DNA from 2 places in the Paenibacillus sp. FSL R7-0333 genome. Region 2 is predicted to be linked to the other one. Evidence: a T-box and tRNA genes for the amino acid it is inferred to sense, from the RefSeq annotation. Region 2 holds a T-box; the other holds one or more tRNA genes.
The links. The T-box of region 2 lies ahead of MKY86_RS24485 (arginine--tRNA ligase). A T-box ahead of a tRNA ligase gene usually reads a tRNA of that ligase, here a tRNA-Arg.
Positions count from the first base shown of each region.

Region 1: it encodes a tRNA-Arg, which carries the amino acid that the T-box ahead of MKY86_RS24485 (arginine--tRNA ligase) is inferred to sense. The anticodon was not compared.

Region 1 covers NZ_JBBOBZ010000001.1:7,575,809-7,582,376, reverse strand. The annotation lists gene tpiA (triose-phosphate isomerase) at 1-398, opposite strand, end outside; gene MKY86_RS32780 (phosphoglycerate kinase) at 426-1,607, opposite strand; gene gap (type I glyceraldehyde-3-phosphate dehydrogenase) at 1,740-2,750, opposite strand; gene MKY86_RS32770 (sugar-binding transcriptional regulator) at 2,867-3,919, opposite strand; tRNA gene MKY86_RS32765 (tRNA-Arg) at 4,212-4,286, shown strand; gene clpP (ATP-dependent Clp endopeptidase proteolytic subunit ClpP) at 4,480-5,076, shown strand; gene MKY86_RS32755 (GDSL-type esterase/lipase family protein) at 5,164-5,802, opposite strand; gene MKY86_RS32750 (PdaC/SigV domain-containing protein) at 5,969-6,568, opposite strand, start outside.
Region 2 covers NZ_JBBOBZ010000001.1:5,799,656-5,806,223, forward strand. The annotation lists gene MKY86_RS24470 (exosporium glycoprotein BclB-related protein) at 1-1,336, opposite strand, end outside; gene MKY86_RS24475 (hypothetical protein) at 1,378-1,737, opposite strand; gene MKY86_RS24480 (hypothetical protein) at 1,942-2,247, shown strand; T-box leader at 2,482-2,703, shown strand; gene MKY86_RS24485 (arginine--tRNA ligase) at 2,758-4,893, shown strand; gene MKY86_RS24490 (IS4 family transposase) at 5,212-6,534, opposite strand.

The DNA.
Region 1 (6,568 bases), 1.8 Mb from region 2:
TCTTCCAGCTTTTCGCCTACGCAGACAATTGGAGTAATGCCGTGACGGAAGGCCGCATGCATCTTCTTGTTAACGATTTCGTCCGTTTCACCGAAATAAGCACGGCGTTCGGAGTGGCCGATAATAACGTACTCTACACCAAGATCCTTCAGCATTACGCCGCTGATCTCACCTGTATAAGCGCCGTTATCTTCGAAGTGCAGGTTCTGTGCACCAATTTTGATGGTAGTGCCTTGTACCGCTGCAACCAGTGCAGGCAGGTTCGTGAATGGCGCGCAGATTACAGTCTCTACGCCTGCCACTTCCGCCTGGCCTTTGATTTCAGCGATGAAGCCTTCGGCTTCCGGAACGGTTTTGAACATTTTCCAGTTGCCTGCAATAATAGGTGTTCTACTCATAGTGATGTATTGCCTCCCTCTTCGGTATTACTTGTCGTTCAGTGCTTCTACACCTGGAAGAGCCTTACCTTCCATGAACTCGAGCGATGCGCCGCCGCCAGTGGAGATGTGATCCATCTGGTCTGCGAGGTGGAATTTCTCAGCAGCCGCAGCGGAATCGCCGCCGCCAATAACAGTGTAGCCTTCGGTAGTAGCACAAGCTTGAGCCACAGCCTTGGTACCTTCAGCGAAGATGTCGATTTCAAATACGCCCATCGGTCCATTCCATACAACCAGCTTGGAGTTTTTGATAATATCGGCATAGATTTCACGGGTCTTAGGACCGATGTCCAGACCTTCCCAGTCTGCGGGAATCTCTGTTGCATCTACAATCTTAGTGTTGGCATCTGCACCGAACTTGTCAGCGACTACAACGTCAACCGGAAGCACGAAGTTCTTGCCCAGCTTCTTGGCCTTCTCGATGAATCCAAGCGCTGCATCAATCTTGTCGTTGTCTACCAGGGATTTACCGATTTCGTAACCTTGAGCCTTGGTGAACGTGTAAGAGAGGCCGCCGCCAATCAGTACATTGTCAGCCAGATTCAGCAGATTGTCGATAACGTCAATCTTGTCTTTCACCTTGGAACCGCCGATGATGGCAGTGAAAGGACGTTCCGGGTTAGAAAGCGCCTTGCCGAGAACGGACAATTCCTTCTCCATCAGAAGACCGGATACTGCCGGCAGGAAGTGAGCGATTCCTTCTGTCGAAGCATGGGCACGGTGAGCTGCGCCGAATGCGTCATTAACGAACAGGTCAGCCAGTTCAGCGAACTGCTTAGCCAGTTCAGGATCATTCTTCTCTTCGCCTTTGTAGAAACGGACATTCTCAAGCACAAGCACATCGCCATCGTTCAGTTCAGCGATTTTCGCTTTTACAGCTTCACCAATGGCCTCATCAGCCTTGGCTACCGGTTTGCCGAGCAATTCAGACAAACGGACTGCAGCGGAAGTCAACCGCATGGAATCGACGAATTCGCCTTTAGGACGGCCCATATGGCTGGCCAGAATGACCTTTGCACCGTTCTCAATCAGGTATTTAATTGTTGGAAGGGTTTCGCGGATACGGGTATCATCAGTGATCTTGCCGTCTTCCACTGGCACATTGAAATCTACACGCACGAATACGCGTTTGCCTTTTACTTCTACATCACGGACACTTTTTTTGTTCATGATTAACATTTCCTCCACACCCAAAATTGGTTCCTTCACAAAGCCATTTCACGCGAATCCAGTTCATTTAGAAAGAGCGGAAACAGACTTTCCTTGTTTCCGCTCTATTGTACTTCTTATATGAAATCGGTCTTATTTAGCAAGCTTAGCGAATTTCTCCAAAGTACGAACCAGCTGTGCAGTGTAGGACATTTCATTGTCATACCAAGCAACAGTTTTAACCAGCTGTTTGTCGCCAACAGTCAGTACTTTAGTCTGAGTTGCATCGAACAGGGAACCGAAAGTCATACCCTTGATGTCGGAAGATACGATTTCGTCTTCAGTGTAGCCGTAAGTTTCTGGGTCAGAAGCTTCCTTCATGGCTGCATTGATTTCTTCAACAGTTACGCTCTTATCCAGAACAGTAACCAGCTCAGTCAGGGAACCTGTAGCTACAGGCACACGTTGTGCTGCACCGTCAAGCTTGCCCTTCAGTTCTGGAATAACCAGGCCGATGGCTTTAGCAGCACCGGTAGTGTTAGGAATGATGTTCTCAGCAGCAGCGCGGGCGCGTCTGAAATCGCCTTTTGCGTGTGGAGCATCAAGAGTGTTCTGGTCACCTGTGTAAGCGTGGATCGTAGTCATCAGGCCTTCGATGATACCGAACTTGTCGTTCAGGACTTTGGCCATTGGAGCCAGGCAGTTCGTTGTGCAAGATGCGCCGGAGATTACTGTTTCGGAACCGTCAAGGATGTCATCGTTAACGTTGTACACAACAGTTTTCATGTCGCCTGTAGCTGGAGCGGAAATAACTACTTTCTTAGCTCCGCCTTTAAGGTGCTTCTCAGCGGCTTCTTTAGTTGTGAAGAAACCAGTACATTCCAGAACGATATCAACGCCAAGCTCTCCCCAAGGAAGTTCTTCAGGGTTGCGGTTCGCCAGAACCTTAACATCTTTACCGTTTACTTTGAAGAATCCGTCATGAACTTCAACGTCTCCCTGGAATTTACCTTGAGTTGTATCATATTTAAGCAAATGAGCAAGCATCTTAGCGTCAGTCAAGTCATTGATTGCTACCACTTCGATACCTTCTACATTTTGAATACGGCGGAATGCAAGGCGTCCAATACGTCCAAAACCGTTAATACCAACTTTTACACTCATTGAATAGTTCCTCCTAGAGTTCGTTTTATTTATTCAAGACAGGCCGTGAGGCTCGTCAAGACAACAATGTTAAGTATAATGCATAAACCCTTTGCGCGCGCCCCATTTAATGGAATCTATAGGGCCTTTTGTAGCTGTGTGTCGATTTCCTTGCCGATTTCAACAGCCGCCGCCTCGTCGATGACGAGAATATCCTCTTGCCCAAACCGCAGCATCGCATGAATGGCCTTCGCCTTGCGTTTGCCACCGGCAATACCGATAACGACTTCCGTACGGATAATGTCTTCCAGGCGCAGCCCCATGGTCCGCATCGTATGAACCACTTCGCCATTTTCATTGAAATAGTATCCGAAGGACTCGGCTACGGCTCCCTCGCTCTGAATCTCTGAGATCGTCCCGGAGTCCAGCTTGCGGCGGTGGGTCATTTCAATGGCGTCGCCTATTCCATGTACAATAATACGCGATCTGCGGATAATTTGTACAATCTCTCCAATATTGGAGTCCTGCGCAAGCGACTCATATGCGTCTCCGCTAAGCAGATCGGGCACATGCAGCAGACGGTAATTGGCGCCAATCCGTTTGGCCATGGTTGAAGCAATGGTGTTGGCCTGTATCTCCATGCTCTCTCCCAGTCCTCCACGCGCCGGAACAACCCAGGCGTTCTTATAGGAAAGGGATAGCGGCGGGGTCAACTGATCGGCCATCTCGGCTAGCGTTGATCCGCCTGTGACGGCAATCGTATCGTCACTCCGCAGTACGCTGAGCAGTGCCTTGGAGCCTGCGCGCCCCAGCTCACGCTTGGTGAACGGCGATGTCTCACAATCGCCAGGTACCACAATTACTTTGGTGAGACCGTACGTTGTACGAATTTTCTCTTCCAGATCATCCAGGCCGAATAGGCTCTTGGCGACCGGCTCCAGCAGGTCAAGCAGTCTGCGACCGGCATCGCTAATGCGCATACCGACGCTCTCGATCTCAATGAGCCCCTGCGATTTCAGAAGATCCGTCTCGGCGCGCAGCACCCGCTCGGTCATATCAAGCGATGCGGCTAACGTCCTGCGCCCAATAATATCGGACAGCATGATCTGATGTAGAATCGTATACCGTCTCTTAAGGGTTTCCATGAGATCAGGCAGAAGCTGCTTTTGGATTTCCAATAGATTACGCATGCTTTCACTCCTGCAACTTCGTCTTTCTCTTATCCCTTGTTCGTGGTCTCAAAATGTCCCGGGTTAACTTTTTAAGTCCCACCCATATTCTACCCAAAACTGACGCCAAGTGCAAGTGTTCCGAGACTATAATTCTCAGCCCGCTTTCATCTTATACATGGGCTTGTCCGGAAGCCCGCTGGCAGGAGGCGCATCTCCGGCTCTATTAATGGAGGCAGAGAAAACTATTTTTGCGCAGGATGCCTAATACGCATTGCTTTTATCCGAGAAATATATTATAATAACTTCTGTTGCGCCCGTGGTCCAATGGATATGACGTAGGCCTCCGAAGCCTGAGATCCAAGTTCGATTCTTGGCGGGCGCGCCATTATTTTCAAGCTTGTACATAATTTAGTGACGATTATATTATATTTAACCAATGAGCCGCTTGAGGGCTCTTTTTTTTGAAAGTAAGTTTGACTTTCTTTGACTTTTTGTTTGAATTTGTTTATCATGTGGTTAATACGGTAACAGTAAAAAATGAACCCATTCGAAGCACCAATTTCAAGGAGGTTTTCCACGTGAGTTATATTCCTATGGTAGTAGAACAGAGCAACCGCGGTGAGCGCGCTTATGACATCTATTCCCGCCTGCTGAAGGACCGCATCATTTTCCTTGGAACGGAGGTTAATGACGTGGTTGCCAATTCCATCATCGCACAAATGCTCTTCCTGGCTGCCGAGGACCCGGATAAGGATATTCACCTGTATGTGAACAGCCCAGGCGGTTCCATCACAGCGGGTATGGCCATCTTCGATACAATGCAATACATTAAGCCGGATGTGTCCACCATCTGTGTAGGTATGGCCGCTTCCATGGGAGCGTTCCTGCTGAATGCCGGCGCCAAGGGCAAGCGCTTCGCCCTGCCGAACAGCGAAATCATGATTCACCAGCCGCTAGGCGGTGCTCAGGGGCAGGCTTCGGATATCGAGATCCGCGCCCGCCGCATCATCAAGCTGCGTGAGAAGCTGAACCGCATCTTGTCCGAGCGTACAGGCCAGCCGCTGGAGAAGATCGAGAAGGATACTGACCGCGACTACTTCATGAGCGCTGCAGACGCTGCTGAATACGGTATCGTAGACAAGGTAATTGAGAAGACTCTGCCCACAGGCGTATAAGTACCTGCTCCAATGAATACACAAAGAGGCTGTAACAGACCGGTCCGGTCCCGTTACAGCCTCTTTCTTATGCCCAGCCATTGCTGCCTACCTTAAGCTCCCGTACCCAAGGGCATCCAGCTTGCCTGCAATTACGCGGTAGCCTCTGCCGTTCGGGTGAATATGGTCCAGGAACAGCAGCCCCCGCTCATTACCGGCAAATTCATGGTATACCGAAGCAAACCCTACGTTATTGCTGCTGTAGCCTGCTGCATAGCGGTTGAACTCGCGCACCCACTCTGTTGCTTCATTCACCTGAGGGTAGGGATTATACAGGCCTACCATCCGGATGATGTAGGGGCTGCGGGAACCTGCTTTGAGCTGTGTCAGGCTGCCCATGATGTCGCTGTAGTTACGCTTGCAGTCCCTAAGCGCCTGCTGCAGTAAGCCCTGGAATTCACCGGGCCGGGGCCCGGCTGCCCGGGCTGCCTTAATCAAGTCGTTGCCGCCAATGGACAGCGTAATGATCTGCGCATCCTTCACCGCCGCCCGGTAGACATTCGAGCTTCTCAGCCGTTGCTTCAGCCCCCCGGTGGTCAGACCGTTGACGCCAAGATTCGCCGGCACCACTGGTGTACCCAGCCTCCCTTCCGCCATCCGGCGGTAGACGGGGACGAAGCCGTTCCCGGGCAGCGCCCCGAAGCCGGTTGTAAGTGAATCCCCGATCGCTGTATAAGCATAGACCATAACCTTCCCCTCCCCGTTATAAGCTGCTTGCCTTCTATAGCTTATGACTATCCGGGTGAAGTGGTAACGGCAGGGCAGGCTGATTAGGCCGTGGATGAAGGGTTTGCATGAAGAATGCCCCTGCGTCTCCCGGAGGAGATGCAAGGGCATCTGGATAATTATTTTATTATTTCAGCGCCGCGAACGGACTGCTTCCATCCGGCAGGAGTTCCTTGAAGCTGAAGTTGAATTCCGGGAAGCCCTCGGCATATGCCGTGTATTCGTATAACTGGAAGAAGAGCACCGCTTTGCCATCTTTCAGATAGAAGTACTTCTCGGTATTCAGTCCATTGAACCCGCCCAGATATCCTCCGTTAGCTTTGATCTCGGTGGCCAGCTTGGCATTGAGCTGTTTCTTGTAATTAGGGTTGGCACCGAACAGATCGCCCAGCAACAGACGTTTCCCGTCTTTGAGCGAGAAGGTGAACGCATTGCGGTAAGTCATCCCATGGGCACCGCCGGTATACCCGTATTGATTGGTGATTAGGCTGAGCACGCCATCCTGGTTATACGTGACCACATAACCGCCTTCGAATTCATAGGGCCGGTCATCCTTTGACCGCTTGGAGATTTGATCTTCAGCATCCTTCGCATAGTTCAGAACGGTCTGCTTAATCGTATCATTGATTGCCTTCTCTGCTTCTGCACTTGCCAGGCCGCTGACCTGCGGATAATCCAGCCGGATAGGCGCATCCTTATGATCCTTCACATAGCTCACTGTTTTGAT
Region 2 (6,568 bases):
CATCTGTTCCACCTGTATTTGCAGCAGAGAAGACCATCAGCAGACGGGTTCCGGCAGTTACCGGTATTGACAGCCCTGCAGTTAATCCACTGCTGATCGTACCTAGGGTAACAGGACCTGTCAACGCAGGGGCTAACGTGACCAACGCTCCGGTAATAGGGGTGAACGCATTATTCGGAGTAACCGATTGATACAATTGTGCCGTTACAGTCATTGTAGATCCTGTGAGTGCGACTGTATCCGATGTGCTGAAATAAGCTGCCAGCGAAGTTATGGTGCCATCGTGGGGCACAGAGAAGGCAACATTGAGCATTGTGCCCGCCGAACCAGTCAGATCAATGGTTCCGGCTGGCACGCCTGCGACACCTGTCACGGTGTTGCCGAAGCCCACCAGACTGGAGGTATTGTTCACTCCTCCCACGACAGTCGTCATTTCTGCAGGAATCCCGGATGCATAAGGGATAATTGCCCCTGAGCCTGTAGCTCCGGTCATGCCGGTCGGCCCAGTCTCACCTGCTCCTGTCACACCGGTCGGCCCTGTTATTCCTGTCATGCCGGTCTCGCCTGTCGCTCCAGTCTCACCTGCTCCTGTCACACCAGTCGGCCCTGTTATTCCTGTCATACCGGTCTCACCGGTCGCTCCAGTTTCACCAGCACCTGTCACACCTGTCACGCCTGTAGCTCCGGTCATACCGGTCTCACCGGTCGCTCCAGTTTCGCCTGCGCCTGTTACTCCTGTAACTCCGGTCATACCGGTATCACCGACTGCTCCGCCTCCAGCGCCCGTAGCTCCTTTAGCCCCGGTCTCACCCGGATTGCCTGTAGCCCCTGTAGCCCCAGTCAGACCTGTGGCCCCTGTAGCTCCGGTTGCTCCGGTATCTCCGCCGCCAGAACCAGCAGGACCTGTTGCTCCTGCCGGACCTGCTGGACCTGCTGGACCTGTTGCTCCTGCCGGACCGGTGGTTCCGGCAGTGCCGGAACCTTCCCCTAGCAATTCTTCTGAGACCAGGCGGTGAGCAGTAACCAGCGCACCGGTACTGCTCTTGCCCCAGACCGATACCTGGATTGGGTCATCCGCAGTCACAGATGTCACAAATGTAAATTCAAAAGCGTCCAGATCGGCATAATAGGTTTTAGTTACCGACTGATTCGGGTTAACATTATTCGCCTCGCTGACATACAGATTTCTCACTCCGCCGCTCAAATAATAACCTTTAACTGTTATTGTTGAGGCAGTAGTTTCGCTGCGGTTATCAATCCTTACCGTAACCTGGGTAGTTGGTCTCACTCCGTTAACCCTATTATTTTCTATGGGTCCCGTGGATAAAAAGGTCATTGTGTTCAGTCCTCCTGTTTATAATCATTTTTAACGGGAATTTATACTTCCGGGTTTAGTTGCTCATGTGCAACCACACGATGAGCATTCACCAGCTGACCGGATGATGTTTTTCCCCATACTGAAATTCCGATTTCCTCTTCATCTGCTTCTTCAGTCGTAAATACAAATTCATAGGCATCCAGATCGGCAAAATAACTTCTGGTCACCGCTTCATTAGGGGCAACATTAATAAGTTCACTTACATACAGCGTTCTTGTCGTTCCCAGTACATAACCCTGAATGCTGACAGCCGAAGTGACAGCCGTATCCCGCTTCACTATTCTTACTGTTACAGTCTGTGTAGGTCTGACTCCTGAAACGGCATTATTCTCAATAGGTCCTGTTGATAATATCGCCATCCCGCTCCCTCCCTTCTGCCTCTAAACTCAGTCACGGCGATTGAGTTTAATCGCTCGACATATTCATATTCAAGTATTGGTATAACGGTGTGGACACAGGCCTTAGCCTATTCACCAATATCTGCAGAGACGCATATCTTTTACTAAGGAATACCGCCCACGCTGCGCTTCCCCTACGAACGCCGAACGGAAGAAGGGACTCCCATGCCCCCTCCAGGAAAAGGAAAGAAGCCCGCCGCCAAAAAAACACCGTCCAGCTCCAAAACCCAGACACCTAAGGGGCTTGAATTTGCCGTAGCTGCCCTTCTGTTGACCGGCAAGCTGAAAGTAGACTCTATCCAGATGTACACGGACGCGTCGATGTTCGTCAGTCTGGTAGGCAAATATAAAACCTTAAGCGAGCTAAGTAGTGACAACGTCGATAAGCTGGTCAGCTTCCTCGATGACAACAGCAGCCTGACGCTGAACGAGATCATGGCCGCTTTGAAAAAGAAAGCCGAAAACACCTGAACACATACGGAAGTGAAAGTGAGGGAACGGGGCTATGGACAGTTTTGACGGAGAAGGATTTGCCGGCGGACTCCTGCTGGTCATTGTAATTATGCTGCTGATTTATGGTTCAACGGACATCAAGAATCTGACAGGGGCGCCTAGTGACGTGTAATTCTTAACCGGAGGACTCCTGCTGCACAGCAATCTGCTCTTGCTTTCTTTCAGAAATTCGCTATACTGATACAAATCCATATTCAATCGATGACCGGGAGAGTAATGGTCTTATATCTAGTCCCCAGCGAGCCGGGAAAGTGGAAGCCGGTACAGATTAGAACCATGAAGCGCACCCGTGAGATGGACTTCTGAACCTTGTAGTAGGAAGCCCCGGCCGAGGACCGTTAACCTGTAAGGTGGCTGAACCGCAAGGCTCAGCAACAAGAGTGGTACCGCGAGCGCACAAGCCTCGTCTCTTAGGAGATGAAGGCTTTTTTTGTCGTTATTTTATTCAGGAGGTTGTTATTCATGCCAATGCTAAGTGAGCTAATCCAAGAAAGCCTGAAGCAGTCTGTTCACAAAATCGCGCTAACCCTGGGCGTGCCCGCCATCGCTGAAGTAAATGTTGCCCTGGAGCAGCCGGCGAGTGCTGACCACGGGGATTATTCAAGCAATATCGCCATGCAGCTGGCCCGCCACTTGCGCAAAGCTCCGCTTGCCATCGCCGGGCTGATCGTCGCTGAGCTCGAAGCTTCGGGCTCTGTTCACGGACTGGTGCTGAGAACCGAGGTTGCCGGTCCGGGGTTTATTAATATGTATCTGGATTGGCAGGCCTGGGCACGGGCGAAGGGGAATTTCACTCTGCCTCAGCATACAGTAGGGTCGAAGGTGATCGTCGAGCATACCTCCGTCAACCCCAATAAAAGTATGCATATCGGCCACCTGAGAAACTCCTGTATCGGGGACGCGCTGGTGAGAGTACTGCGGGCGACCGGCCATACTGTTGAGGTACACAACTATGTCGATGATCTCGGCAATCAGCTGGCAGATACCGTAGCCGGCCTGCTGAATGTTCCGCTGGTGGGAGCCCATGTCCGGTTCGGAGACTACTGCTGGGACATCTATGCCGAGATTAACAAAACGTACGCGCAGCAGCCGGAAATGGTGCAGAAGCGGACTGAGATTCTTCACGCTCTGGAAGAGGGCCATGGCAACACCGCCTGGATTGGCACACTCGTCGCCGGGCAGATCGTGAGAGAGCATGTAGAGGAGATGCGGGGGTTCGGCATTGACTACGATCTGCTGGTGTGGGAGAGCAACATTCTGAAGGAGGGCTTCTGGGCCTCGGCATTCGAGCTTCTGTCGCAGACGGAGATCTTCGTGCAGGAGACGGAAGGCAAGCTGGCAGGCTGCTGGATTCTGAAGCAACCCGCTGAAGACGCTAGACCAGACACGCTGGAGGAGCATCAGAAGGATAAGGTACTGGTGCGTTCGAACGGAATTCTGACCTATACTGCCAAGGACATCGCCTATCATCTGTGGAAGTTCGGACTGCTGGAGAAGGACTTCAGCTACAGTGAATTTCAGAGCGGGCTGTGGACGACCGGCTTGAGCGGACAGGTTCTGCCTTTTGGACGGGCGGACCAGGTCGTGAACGTCATCGATTACCGGCAGGAATATCCGCAGCAGATGGTCAAGCAGGCGCTCAAGGCACTGGGATTCGGTGCGCAGGCAGACGCGCTGCATCATGTCAGCTATGGGGTGGTCTCGCTGAGTCCCGCTGCTGCGGCCGGGCTGGGCATTGATACCTCCAGCGGCAAAAGCTCCTACGCCATGTCCGGGCGCCAGGGAATTGGCATTAAGGTAACCGAGCTGGTCCGGCTCATGGAAGACATGATTGAATCCACCCGTTCGGACAAAAACGGCCTGTCCAGCCGGCTCATCGCCACCGCTGCCATCCGTTACTACCTGCTGCGCTTCAATCTGGGCACCGAGATTGTGTTCGACTTCAAGCAGGCGATGGAAATCTCCGGAAACACCGGCGTCTACCTGATGTACGCCTATGCCCGGGCGCAGCGCGTGCTTAGTAAGGCCGCTTCGGCGGGTGGCGGGAGCGGTGTCAGCGAGTCCGGCGCTAGCGAGTCTGACGTTGGAGAGTCTGATGTGGGCGAGTTCGACGCTAGCGAGTCTGGCGGTGGCGAGTTCGGCGGTGGCGAGTTCGGCGGTGGCGAGTCCGGCGGTGGCGAGTCCGGCGGTGGCGAGTTCGGCGCTAGCGAGTCTGGCGGTGGCGAGTCCGGCGGTGGCGAGTTCGGCGGTGGCGAGTTCGGCGGTGGCGAGTTCGGCGGTGGCGAGTCCGGCGGTGGCGAGTCCGACGTTGGCGAGGTGCCGCTGTTCCCGGCGCAGCTTGAAGCGGCTGAGCTTGCCCTGCTGAGACAGCTCAGCTTGTGGCAAGACACACTCTACACAGCAAGCCGGGAGCTTACGCCGAATACAATCTGTAACTATGCCTATTCCCTGGCCTCGTTGTTCAGTAACTTCTACTCAGCTTGTCCGATTCTCAAGGGCGAGGAAGCCCGCATTACCTTCCGCCTGTGGCTGACCCGGAGCTTCACCGAGACGCTCGGCGAGGCGCTCGACGTACTCGGTCTGCCTAAGCCGGAGCGGATGTAGACGCGCTGAGTCTACATCCGTTTAAGAACATACCTGCTCTATGGGATGAATGAGCAGGAACCTATGCGGGTCTGTGCAGCTTGCACGGCTCCCCCTTCTCCATCCGCCCACTTCTGGGTGCATCCTGTGTAATGAGGTGCACTTGTACCAATGTCATTAAGATAAGTTCAAAGATAAGTTTGGAATTAATAAAGAGAATCCAAAACGGTATGGGGGAAACGTCCTATGCCGTTTGTTTTTGGTGTAAGGAAGGAAAAAAGCGCATAGCAAACAAAGCGGATGGAAGATCCACTTAAAAAAATGTTCATGCGAACCGAATTATGCTACTCTGTAGACGAAGCTAATGGCGGATTTGCTACGTATTCTGCGTGTATTCCTTTGCCCAGGACGGGTGAGACGAATCGGCAAAATATTTTTGCGAATCAAAGCTTCCACATCAGGCGGGGGTCCATCGCCCTTGGAGCGCAGGAAATGTCTACAGACGTGAACGGCCACCGTGAAGTTGACTTGGTAGAGGTGCCGTTTATCCTTTTGGGAAATGACTACGTGCGAGGTAATCATTTCAGCGAAATTGTAGAGGATCATTCTTGCGAATATCTCTTGGGTAATGGACTCTTGCTTCTTTGCGTGAAAATGGGTCAGACCGATGGTGTATTTTAAGGCCCGGAAAGAGGTCTCAATCCCCCATCGCAGGTGATACAGTTCCCGGAGTTCATCCGGTGAGAATTCAGCAGCCGGTAGATTGGTAATGACGGTTTCATAATCGCCACTGGGCAGGAGGAAACGAACCACCCGAAAGGAAATCGGGTAAAACAGGTTCTTTTGCATGTCCAGAAAATCAAAGCTAGAGGTGGCCGGAAGAATTTTATAGATTTCGGGGTGATCCCTGAACGCTTTCGTTCGTTTTTTAGTCAGCGTCAGGTGAATCTCCTGATCAAACGCCCCTTCAAAGGTCAAGTGCAAGCCCGAAAGAATGCCATTCGTATGCAAATCCTTGACCCGTATGACGTACTTCCATCCTTTCCGTTCCAGATGCGCGAACGTATTGTAGCTTTCCAATCCTCGATCCGCCAACACAATGACGTTCCCCTGAATAGGGGACCGATCCACCATCGTGGACAGCGCCCTTCCTTCGTTGCGCAGCTTTCGAGGTTGAAGGATGGCGTCCACGTAAAGCCGGTTACAGAGGTCATAAGCAGCGTTCAAGTGCAGAAGGTTAAAGCCTTTCGAGTGGGGCTGACTTTGAGAATAGGTCAACGGGTCCGCAGGATCTGTTGCAATATGCAGATCGGAACCGTCAATGGCCAATAATCGATAGCCTCGATAATCCTTGAATTCCGTATGGGACGCGGTAAAGGTGTGAAACAAAGATTCGACCGCAGACGGCAAAATTTTATTTCTTTGCTGAACAAAAGCAGAAGAAGTTGCGGTGTTAACGTCATAGCCCTGCGATTCCAACAGTTCCTTATAGAGGCTGTTGCCGCCCATAAAGATCAGGGTTTGCATAACCATTTCAAAGGGTAGTTTTTTCGTTCGGGTAAAATCCTTTCCCGGGTTTCTGACGTAAGGCGCGGGGGCAGCCGCCATCTCACGGATGAGAGATGTCAGTCTGTCTTTCAGCGAATTTGCATAAGCATTCATTGGCGTAACCTCCTCGTTTTTTCAAGGGGCTTCG